Regions from separate parts of the Lysinibacillus sp. FSL M8-0134 genome, predicted to be linked through region 2. Evidence: riboswitches for the same ligand, from Rfam matches in the RefSeq annotation. Region 2 holds a riboswitch; the other holds the start of a gene.
The links. Region 2 has a riboswitch for cyclic di-GMP ahead of MKY49_RS19565 (methyl-accepting chemotaxis protein). Riboswitches for the same ligand answer to the same signal wherever they lie in the genome.
Positions count from the first base shown of each region.

Region 1: linked by a shared signal. The riboswitch ahead of MKY49_RS14055 (amidase) and the one ahead of MKY49_RS19565 (methyl-accepting chemotaxis protein) in region 2 are both predicted to bind cyclic di-GMP.

Region 1 covers NZ_JBBPAJ010000001.1:2,744,138-2,749,657, forward strand. The annotation lists gene MKY49_RS14045 (saccharopine dehydrogenase family protein) at 1-1,009, shown strand, start outside; gene nspC (carboxynorspermidine decarboxylase) at 1,006-2,145, shown strand; gene MKY49_RS14055 (amidase) at 2,191-3,072, opposite strand; cyclic di-GMP riboswitch class I at 3,116-3,207, opposite strand; gene MKY49_RS14060 (chemotaxis protein CheW) at 3,345-3,833, opposite strand; gene MKY49_RS14065 (M20/M25/M40 family metallo-hydrolase) at 3,859-4,974, opposite strand; gene MKY49_RS14070 (hypothetical protein) at 5,111-5,520, opposite strand, start outside.
Region 2 covers NZ_JBBPAJ010000001.1:3,830,204-3,835,723, reverse strand. The annotation lists gene MKY49_RS19585 (MFS transporter) at 1-263, shown strand, start outside; gene MKY49_RS19580 (alpha/beta-type small acid-soluble spore protein) at 338-541, opposite strand; gene MKY49_RS19575 (DUF1456 family protein) at 725-1,219, shown strand; gene MKY49_RS19570 (hypothetical protein) at 1,369-1,563, shown strand; cyclic di-GMP riboswitch class I at 1,792-1,877, shown strand; gene MKY49_RS19565 (methyl-accepting chemotaxis protein) at 1,985-3,736, shown strand; gene MKY49_RS19560 (SDR family NAD(P)-dependent oxidoreductase) at 3,726-4,478, shown strand; gene MKY49_RS19555 (sodium:solute symporter family protein) at 4,501-5,520, shown strand, end outside.

The DNA.
Region 1 (5,520 bases), 1.1 Mb from region 2:
CGGACCTGATGTTGTTATTAACGTTGCACTACCTTATCAGGACTTAACGATTATGGATGCTTGCTTAGCGACAGGTGTGCACTATGTGGATACTGCAAACTACGAGCCACCTGAAACGGCTAAATTTGAATATAAATGGCAATGGGCTTATAAAGAGAAGTTTGAAAAAGCTGGCTTAACTGCATTACTTGGTAGCGGTTTCGATCCAGGTGTTACAGGCGTTTTCACAGCTCATGCGCAAAAACATGAATTTGATGAAATCCACTATATCGATATCGTGGATGCAAATGCGGGAGATCATGGTTATCATTTCGCAACAAACTTCAACCCAGAAATTAACATTCGCGAAATTACAGCGAATGGTCGTTACTGGAAAGATGGTGAGTGGGTAGAAACTGCACCACTTGAGAAAAAAGAAGTTTATAACCTACCAGAAATCGGGCCAAAAGATATTTACCTTCTATACCATGAAGAGCTTGAATCACTAGCGAAAAATATCAAAGGTTTAAAACAAATCCGCTTCTGGATGACGTTCTCTGAAAAATACTTAACACACTTAAAAGTATTAGAAAACGTAGGTATGACATCAATTGAGCCGATCGAATTTGAAGGTCAAATGATTCAACCAATTCACTTCCTAAAAGCAGTATTACCAGATCCAGCTTCTCTTGGACCACGTACAAAAGGTAAAACAAATATCGGATGTATCATTCGCGGTCTAAAAGATGGCAAAGAAAAAACGTATTATGTTTACAATGTTTGTGATCACGAAGAGTGCTATAACGAGGTTGGTTCACAAGCGATTTCTTACACAACTGGTGTACCAGCTATGATCGGTGCAATGCTTGTGATGAATGGTCAATGGCGTAAACCGGGTGTTTGGAACGTGGAAGAGTTCGATCCAGATCCATTCATGGATGCACTAAATAAATGGGGTCTACCATGGCAAGAAAGCCATAACCCAGAATTACTTGACCTTGATTTAGATGCAAAGGAATTAAGCCGATGAAACCAATTGATTTTTCAAAAGTTCCATCCCCTTCCTATGTAGTGGATGAACGATTATTAACAAAAAATCTTGAGCTTTTAAAATCAATTCAAGATCGTACAGGCTGCCGAATTTTACTAGCCCTTAAAGGTTTCTCAATGCATTCAACATTCCCTTTAGTTGGGGAATATTTAGCAGGTATTACAGCCAGCTCACTACATGAGGCACGCCTGGGCTATGAAAAAATGGGCAAGGAAGTTCACGTTTATGCTCCTGCATATATTGAGCATGAAATGGACGAGCTTCTAGGATATGTGGATCACATTGTTTTTAACTCATTTAACCAATGGGCACAGTACAAGGATAAAGTGAAATCTGCAGGTAAAACAATTGAATGTGGTATTCGAGTAAATCCTGAGTACTCTGAAATTGAAACTGCGCTTTACGATCCTTGCTATACAAATTCCCGTCTTGGTACGACTTTAGCTAACTTCGATAAATCACAGCTTGACGGCATTGATGGCTTGCACTTCCATGCGATGTGTGAGCAAAACTCTGATACGTTAGAGCGTATTATTGAAGTAGTAGAAGAAAAGTTTGGTGATGTTTTACACCAAATGAAATGGTTAAACTTTGGTGGTGGCCACCATATTACACGTGAAGATTATGATGTAGAGAAACTTGTTCACATCATTAATTATATTCAAGAAAAGTATAACCTGCTTGTTTACCTAGAGCCAGGTGAAGCAGTAGCGCTTAATACAGGCTATTTAGTCGCTACAGTACTTGATATTCAAAAAAATGGGATGGACCTTGCTATTTTAGATACGTCAGCAACATGTCATATGCCTGACGTACTTGAAATGCCATACCGCCCAATGATCATTGGCTCTGGTCAAGCGAATGAATTCGCACACACATATCGCTTAGGTGGACTTACATGTCTTGCTGGTGATGTGATTGGCGATTATTCGTTTGAAGAGCCATTAAAACCAGGTGATCGACTTGTCTTCACAGATATGGCCCATTATTCAATGGTGAAAAACCATATGTTTAACGGCGTCAACCTCCCTTCTATCGTTTCTTATAATGATGAAGAAGGTATTAAAGTCATTCGTGAATTTAAATTCGAGGACTACAGCGGTCGACTATCCTAATACCAATAGAAAAGTCCTTCCAGTTTTACACTGGAAGGACTTTTTTTATGGCCGCATGATCATCCAATTCTCCACATAATGAATGGCTACTCCATGAAAAGCATCATTATTTGAAAAATGTTGCTGAACAAGTAAAAGCTGTTCATTCATATAGGCTTCTCCATTATCATAAAAAGTAATATTTTGCCCTTCCTCTGAAGCGCCTGTTTCTACACCAATTACAATCGATTTATTCACCATGGAAGCATAAGCGATTTCATGCTCAACAATAGAAATAATATCTTTTGCAGCATCGCGATAGGCCATGATCGTCACACTATCCACATGGTCAATGACCCAATCAGCTAATAACCCTTTTCCAAATTCGTTATGATACTGAACTTCATCAAACCAAAATGGCATATCTACTTCTAAAGTAAGTTGTAACTGATTTGCTTGCTCACTTGCTTTCATTATTAGTGTTTGATAGGATCCTATCGTTTGTGCTTGATGTGAGCTCCATCCACTATTTAAATAAGGTTCAACATCAAGATGAACCCCAGAAAATTGCTCAGATTCAGTTGAATTCTCATTATATGTATGTAACCAATTAAACAACTCGTCTTGGCTTCGACTACCCTCAGCTGAAACCCAGCTTGCAGCACCATCCAATGCATAAATGCGAATACCTTTGTCAGAAGCGTTGCTAATAAACTGCTTATAGTCATCGTTCGCTATGCCTTGATCGATTTGCAGATAAACCTTTTTAACATCGTTATGTTCTAAAAATAATAATATTTTTTCTTGGTCATCCATGATGAGGGATGTATCCCACAGCCACGTAGCCTTTTCCTGTGTAGCCATTGCATCAACCTTTCCACTTGATAAAGCTAATGAACTAATCATGATGACGATTAGTGCTGTCCACATTTTTAATTGTCTCTTCATACAAACTAACTCCATTCTACTCGCCACGGCTCCTAGAACAGAACCTGGCAACCTGACAATCATGCACTGAAAAAATAGTGTTTAGACTCATGGCTTTGCGTCCTTCCCTTTCGGTGAAGTTTGCCTTTTTCAGTTTTTTCTTACTCATTATCATACGCGGTTAGCAACGGTTTGTCTGTAGGTATAATGCATAATTGTCACATGTATGATCAGGTAAAAACGATAAAATACAGGTTAAATTTACTAGTCAAATATAAAAAAACGTAGAGTACTTAAGCCTCTACGTTTTCCTTTTCATTTTCAAGCATTTTGTGTAAATAATCGATAATTTCCCGAATGCCCTCTAATGAATTAACCAGTATTTTTGGATCAACATATGTTATCATACGATTTTCTAGATTAGCTACAGCTGTAAAGTAGCGCGTTTTACTATAATTGACAAGACCCAATTGTTGCAGTATGGAATCATCAAAATCAAGAATTTCACGAGCCTCTGTAACAAGTAATCCATAATTGACAACGTCCGTATTCATCACAATAATACGAGCAGTTGCTGTATTGGAGGAGCGGTTGTATAGTATTCGTTCAAAATCGAGAACGGGTACAAGCTCACCTCGAATTCTTGTAAAGCCTAGAAGATAGTTCGGTAAATGAGGAATAGGTGTTACATGCTCTAATTTTTCAATTGATATCGCTTGCTCTACAGGTACCGCATATTCCTCTGTCCCACAAGCAAAAACGACTGCTTTGACACTTTCCATGCGTTCACATCCTTCTATTCGACTGTTATTTTTTTGCAGATTCCTTGACGATTTCAACGAGTAAATCTGCTAATTTTTCTAATTCTTCGACTGGTATTTTTTCATTTGTTGTATGAATATCCTCGTATCCGACAGATAAATTCACTGTAGGAATACCAAATCCTGCGATCACATTCGCATCCGATCCTCCACCAGAAATACCTAATGTTGGTGTACGGTCAATATTGCGAACAGCTTCCATAGCAACCTGCACAACTTTATCTGTTTCTGTTACACGGAATCCAGGATACATAAGCTTCACTTCCACTTCTGCACGTGCGCCTAATGAAGCGGAAACCTGTTCAAATGTTTCCTGCATATGCTTTGTTTGGGCATCTAATTTAGCTTGATCAATGGAACGTGCTTCAGCTAGAATCGTCACTTCATCACATACGATATTCGTTGCTTGGCCACCTTCGAAGCGTCCAATATTAGCTGTCGTTTCCTCATCTAAACGCCCAAGCTTCATTTGAGCAATACACTTAGATGCTACTGTAATAGCGGAAATACCTTTTTCAGGAGCAACCCCAGCATGTGCCGTTTTGCCAATAATCTTTGCAAAAATTTTCGCTTGGAATGGTGCGGCTGTTACGATCCCACCTACTTTGCCATCACTATCCACCGCAAAGCCATACTTTGCTTTAATGTTAGATGGATCTAACTCTTTAGCACCAGCAAGACCGCTCTCTTCACCAGCGGTAATAATGAATTCTATATCTCCGTGCTCTATATCTTGCTCTTTTAATCGCTTGACCATCTCAAAGAGTGCTGCTAGGCCTGCCTTATCATCAGCACCTAAAATTGTCGTACCATCGGATACGATATAACCATCTTCACGCAGGGATGGTTGAATGCCTTTCCCTGGAACAACTGTATCCATATGAGAAGTAAAATAGATTGGCTCCACATCTAGAGTACCTTTTAAAGTGGCGATAATATTGCCTGCTCCATGTCCATTACGCGTATGTGCATCATCTTGGATGACTGTAAATCCAAGTGCAGTTAATTTATCTACAAGAATTGGTGCAATTACTTGTTCATACTTTGTTTCTGAATCAATTTGAACGAGCTCAAAAAACTCTTCTACTAAACGACTTGTCATGTTGTAAAACTCCCTTAGTTTACGTGTTCTTCCACGTTATAGTATACGTATTATTTTAGCACAACGTCAGAAGAGTTGAAATCACTTGAACAATCCGACAGACAAAAAGTCCGAGAAAAAAATCCTCAGACTTTCCTTAGACATTTAAAATAGCCTCTTTTTCTTCTATTATCGTTTGTAGATAGCTCACTGCTTTGTTATGTTTATCCCGTAAGCGCCAAATTGTATTATGTACATCATCTTGCACACGTGATACCTGTTCCCTTGCAGTTGAAATTTTAGAATGGACAGACCAGGCTGAAAAAATATCATCAAAGAAGTAGTCAGCAAATTTAACGAAACCATCTGTCTCCACATGGAGTGATTTTGTTGACATCTCATGAACATCCAATAATTCATTATGAAAACGTTGCAAGGCAATTTGAGCACTGTGTAAGTAGTTCTCCGATTGATCGAGTGCATCGTGCTTTAAGTGAGTGGCAATGAGTCCACCGCCAAAAAAAGTATCCCAAGTGGAGTATCCGCTGGCAGAATGTAATGAAGCTG
Region 2 (5,520 bases):
TAGGATTCTTCTCTAACGGAATGTTTGCAGGGTATGGTGCATTAATTAGCAGCTTCTATCCAGTACAAATTCGCAGTACAGCAACAAACACGATATTTAACTTTGGTCGAGCTATTGGTGGATTTTCACCAATCTTTGTCGGCTATATTTTACAAAGCTATGATATGACAGTTGTAATGATTTACTTAGCAGCACTATATTGTATTTCCTTTATCGTTATGCTCACGCTTAAAAGCTCCAGCAAGGAAATGCAAACAGCATAATTTTTAAAATCACGAAAGAACGAATTCCACTTCTTCAAATGGGATTCGTTCTTTTCTTATTAGTTTTTAATTAATTATAGTAAACCTTTTGAACGTTTCTCAGCGATTTCTACAAGGCGTTTTGTAATTTCTCCTCCTACGGAACCATTTGCGCGAGAAGATGCTTCTGGCCCTAGCTGAACGCCAAACTCTTGTGCAATTTCGTATTTCATTTGATTGACAGCTTCATGTACACCAGGTACTAGAAGTTTATTTGAACTGCGGTTATTGTTAGCCATTTTTCTCACCTCCTTGAGTTTAGAATGGTTGCTAACGTATTTTTCATACATTTTAAAAGAAGGAAACGCACACGCTAATTGCTAACAACAACAACTTGTGGAAAGCTAGCAATAATCAGCAAACTCTCTGTTATAATAAAGCCTGGCTCATTTCTATAGTAGGAGTAAAAGGAGGACAATATAATGACGAATAATGATATTTTAATTCGCTTACGCTATGCACTAGATATAAAAAATGTTGATATGGTGGAAATTTTTAAATTAGGCGGACTCGACTATTCGAAAGAAGAAGTCTTAAATATGCTCATTAAGATTAATGATGAGGAAGAAGCGCCAGAAGAATACATCAAATGTAATAATAAAATGCTTGAAGCATTTTTAAATGGATTAATTACTTTTAAACGTGGACCACAAAAATCAAAAGATGGTCAGCCTGAAGGACCGCTACCTGTGACAGGCAAAGAAAGTCCAAATAATATGCTTTTAAAGAAAGTAAAAATTGCCTTAGCGTTAACAACAGAGGATATGCTCGAAATTTTATATGATGGTGGAATCAAAGTTACAAAAGGTGAATTAGGCGCTTTATTAAGAAATCCAAGCCATCGCAATTATAAAGAATGTGGCGATTCATTCGTTCGGAATTTTTTAAGAGGCTTAACATATAAGTATAGAGAATAAAGCATAAATGCCTTGTCAATAGAAATCAAAAAGTACCATTTTTTTCTTTAAATTTTGTTGACATTTTGTGACGAAATTGTGTACAATAAAATTATCACAAAATGTTCACAAAAAAGATGAAAAATGTTCACAAACAAAGGGGTGCTTGTATGATTTATTTTGACATCTTATTGGTAGCTATTGCATGTGTTACAATGCCTTTTATTGTTGCAGTAATGTTAGATATTTTTTATGCAGAACGAAAGAAAGTTCGTTTTTCATTACGACGTACTTCAGTTTGGTATATCACTATGTTTGCACTATCCTTTATACCATCTGTTTTACTTGTTACACAAAACGTATAATGTATTCAAACACTTAGGGGTAAGTGAAATGATGAAAAATAGACAGCTACAACGTTAAAAACAGTTGTAGCTGTTTTTCTTTATGAAAAGAAATGGTGAATGAATGCTTCACGTTGCTGTATTTTCAATCAATCAACCATTTGTTAACGAAGGGTAAAATAGTATAAAGTATGTATATTTTACCTGGATAGCATTGACTACTTTTACCTGCTGTGTTAATTTTGGGAGTGGAAATATAGGCAAATTTACTGAAAAGTAGAGACGCAAAGCTACAGGTCTAAGGCAATAATTGCTAGGATGGCTGGGTTGCAAAAGACTGCTAGTTATATCCATCAATTTCTAGTTTATGTTCTTTTATGCCTATTTCTTTTGAAATAGGTTATTTTTTTGCAAAAAAATCATTGTAAGGGGGAAAAAGATCATGAAGTTATTAAAAAATGCCTCATTAAAAAACAAACTTTTACTGACGGTTACAATTGTAGTGTTACTGCTCATCGCCATTATTACTTCGCAAAGTATTAGCGAATTAAATAATCGGATGACTGTCGACTTAGAGCAAGAGTTAAAAAGTGTTGGTTTATTGACAGCTATGAATTTAGATAGTGATGAAGTAAAAGATTTATTGTCTGAAAAAGGGGAAAAGAACGCTAAGTTTACAAAGATCCAAAAACAACTCGATATGATCCAGGAACAACAAGGTATTATGAGTTGGAGCTATATTTGGGACGTTCAAGATGAAGGTGGGGTCAACCCAATCGGTTATACAACCAATTTAAATGAGGTGTATGAAGCCGGTGAAATTTTTACTGATTTAGCGGATGAACATGTTGAAACAGCAAAGAAGGCTATTGAAAATAATAGTACGGAAGTAACTGATATTTTTGAAGATCCTTTTGGCTCTTGGAGAACCGTTTTTAGTCCAATTAAAGATGATAACGGACAACTGATTGCATTATTAGGAATTGATTACTCCGCTGATTATATTAATACGATAATTAAAACAAGTGTTATTAAACAAATTGTTATTGCCATTATCGGAATATTAATTTTATTAGTTTTAGTTTACATAATTATAGACCGTCTTTTAAAACCACTTAAAAAAGTAGTAAATGTTGCAAATCAAGTTGCCAATGGCGAATTAATCGATGTGGATTTAGATACGTCAAAAGATGAAATTGGAAAATTATCTGAGTCCATTCGTACAATGGTTGCTAATTTACAACATATTATTTTAAACATAAGAAATACTTCAAATCATGTTTCTTCAGCAGCCAATCAATTAACGGTACATGCTGGGGAGACGTATAATAGCTCCACAAATATTGCACAAGATATGAAACTAATCACTCAGAATGCTGAAGCTTCTATGACCATGACAGAAGAAACAGCTGCTGCAATGGAAGAGACAGCTACAGGTATCCAGCAAATTGCTGACTCTGCTAACACGGCTGCGGAATCTTCTATTTCTGCTTCGCAAGCCTCTGAACGAGGTAATCAAGTTGTACAGCAAGTTATTGCACAAATGGAATTAATTAATGATTCTGTTGAACAAATAGGGACAACAATTAATGGCTTACATGTCAATACGAAAAAAATAAGTGAAATTGTAAGCTTGATTACTGCTATTGCCGATCAAACAAATCTGTTAGCATTGAATGCCGCTATTGAAGCAGCACGAGCAGGTGAGCATGGTAAAGGCTTTGCTGTTGTAGCCGATGAGGTGAGACGTTTAGCTGAACAATCTTCACAGTCAGCAACAGAAATTTATAATCTAATTAGTTCTATTCAATCTGATTCTAACGCTTCGATAACTGTAATGGAGAAAGGGAAAGCGGATGTTAAAGTGGGTATGGCATTCACGAATGAAGTAGGAGAAATCTTTAAAGAAATTCTTACTTCATCAGAAGAAGTAGCTAGCCAAATACGTGAAATTTCGGCTGCCTCACAACAAATCTCTGCCTCATCAGAGGAAGTAGCGGCATCTGTCAATAATATTAAACAATCGGCAGAGCAGTCAGCAGAATTCTCTTCAAATGTTTCGAAATCTACACAAGAGCAATTATCTACAATGCAGGAAGTAAAGGATGCCTCTTCTTCATTAGGAAAAACAGCTGAAGAGCTACAAGGGCTTGTTGCAAAATTCAAATTGGAGAATGATCAGGATGGAAATTAACTTTACAGGTAAAAATGTATTAATTACTGGCTCAAGTAAAGGAATTGGCAAGGCCATTGCATTAGGCTTTGCTCAACATGGTGCGAATATTTTAATCAATTATATTGGGAATGAGCAAGAGGCAGAAGCTGTACGTGCTGAAGCAGAAAAGTTTGGTGTGAAAGCTTTAACTTTCCATGCCGATGTTTCTAACTCACAAGAAGTACAAGCGATGCATCAATTTATGGACGAGCACTTCGGGGAAATTGATATTCTTGTAAATAACGCCGGATTTGCACAGGGATCTAGCATTACAGATTTAACGGATGAACAGTGGGATAAAATGATTAAAGTTCATTTATATGGTTGCTTCTACAATTGCCGTGAAGCAGCTAAAAGAATGAAGGAACGCAATACAGGGAAAATCATCAATATATCATCCGATATTGGCAGCCTAGGTTGTGAGGAATTTACTCATTACTCAGCGGCAAAAGGCGCTATCAATGCTTTTACAAAGGCATTAGCTAGAGAGTTAGCACCTTCAATACTTGTCAACGCTGTTGCTCCTAGTGGAACATTTACGGACATTCTAAAAGAGTTTGGAGATAACTATGTGGAGGAAGAGTCCGCTAAATATCCATTAAAACGTTTAGCGCAACCTGAAGAGATTGCGAAAAGTGTGCTATTTTTAGCCTCTAATCATGCTGACTTCTATACAGGTCAAATTTTAACGCCTAATGGTGGAGTTGTGATGAACGGATAATGGAAAACTAAGGAGTACGACTATGTTAAACGTTATAATTTTTTGCTTATACTTACTATTTATCTATTACATTGGTTATAAAGGTTATAAGCGTGTCAACACAGCTGAGGATTTAATTGTCGCTGGCTGGAGTATGCCTCTTTCAGTTGTCACGGGGAGTTTAGTTGCTGCCTTACTAGCAGCTCCATTCTTTTTTGCGGCTGTAGGTTCAGGCTATACGAGCGGTGGCTTTGAGGGAACGGCAACAATGGGTGGTCTAGGGACTTGTATGATTCTTGGGTCACTCATTTGGACAAAGCCATTACGACGCTTAAAGGGTTGGACATTAGCAGATTACTATGGATTACGCTATGGCAGTAAAAAGCTAGGTGCGTATACTGGTATCGTAATGGCTATTGCTTTCGGTGTTTTTAATGCAGCTGCATTAACAGTTGGTGGGACGTATATTATTCAGCAACTATTACAAATTGATTTCATTCCGGCAGCGCTTTTATTTGTATCCTTAACTGCTATCTATTCTGTTATTGGGGGTTTATGGGCAGTTGCTTATACAGAAATAGTGCAAGGGGCGCTTGCAGTAGCTGGAATACTAGGTATTACTATTTTTATTTTATTTTACTATCCAGACGTTACCTTCAACCCTGAGTGGTGGAATATCAGTACATTATTTGAAAAGGCAGGAGCCGAGTTTTGGACATTGTATCTTGTTCTAGCACTCGGTGACATCCCTGCAGTTGACTTAGGACAAAGGGTAGCAGCTGCGAAAAGCCCAAGAGTGGCACAGCGCAGTATGATTATTGCAGGTAGTATTGTTATTGCTATTAGCTGGATTCCAGGGATGTTGGGTGAAGCTTTCAAATCCATTTATCCCAATAGTACAAACCCAGAAACATTGATGCTGACTTTCGCACAGGGCTATTTCCCTCCTTTATTAGCAGCTATTTTCTTAACGGCAATGGCAGCTATGGGGATGTCTACTGTAGCGGCATGTTATGTAGCGACTTCGGGTATTGTGACAAAGAATATCTATTTAGATTTTATT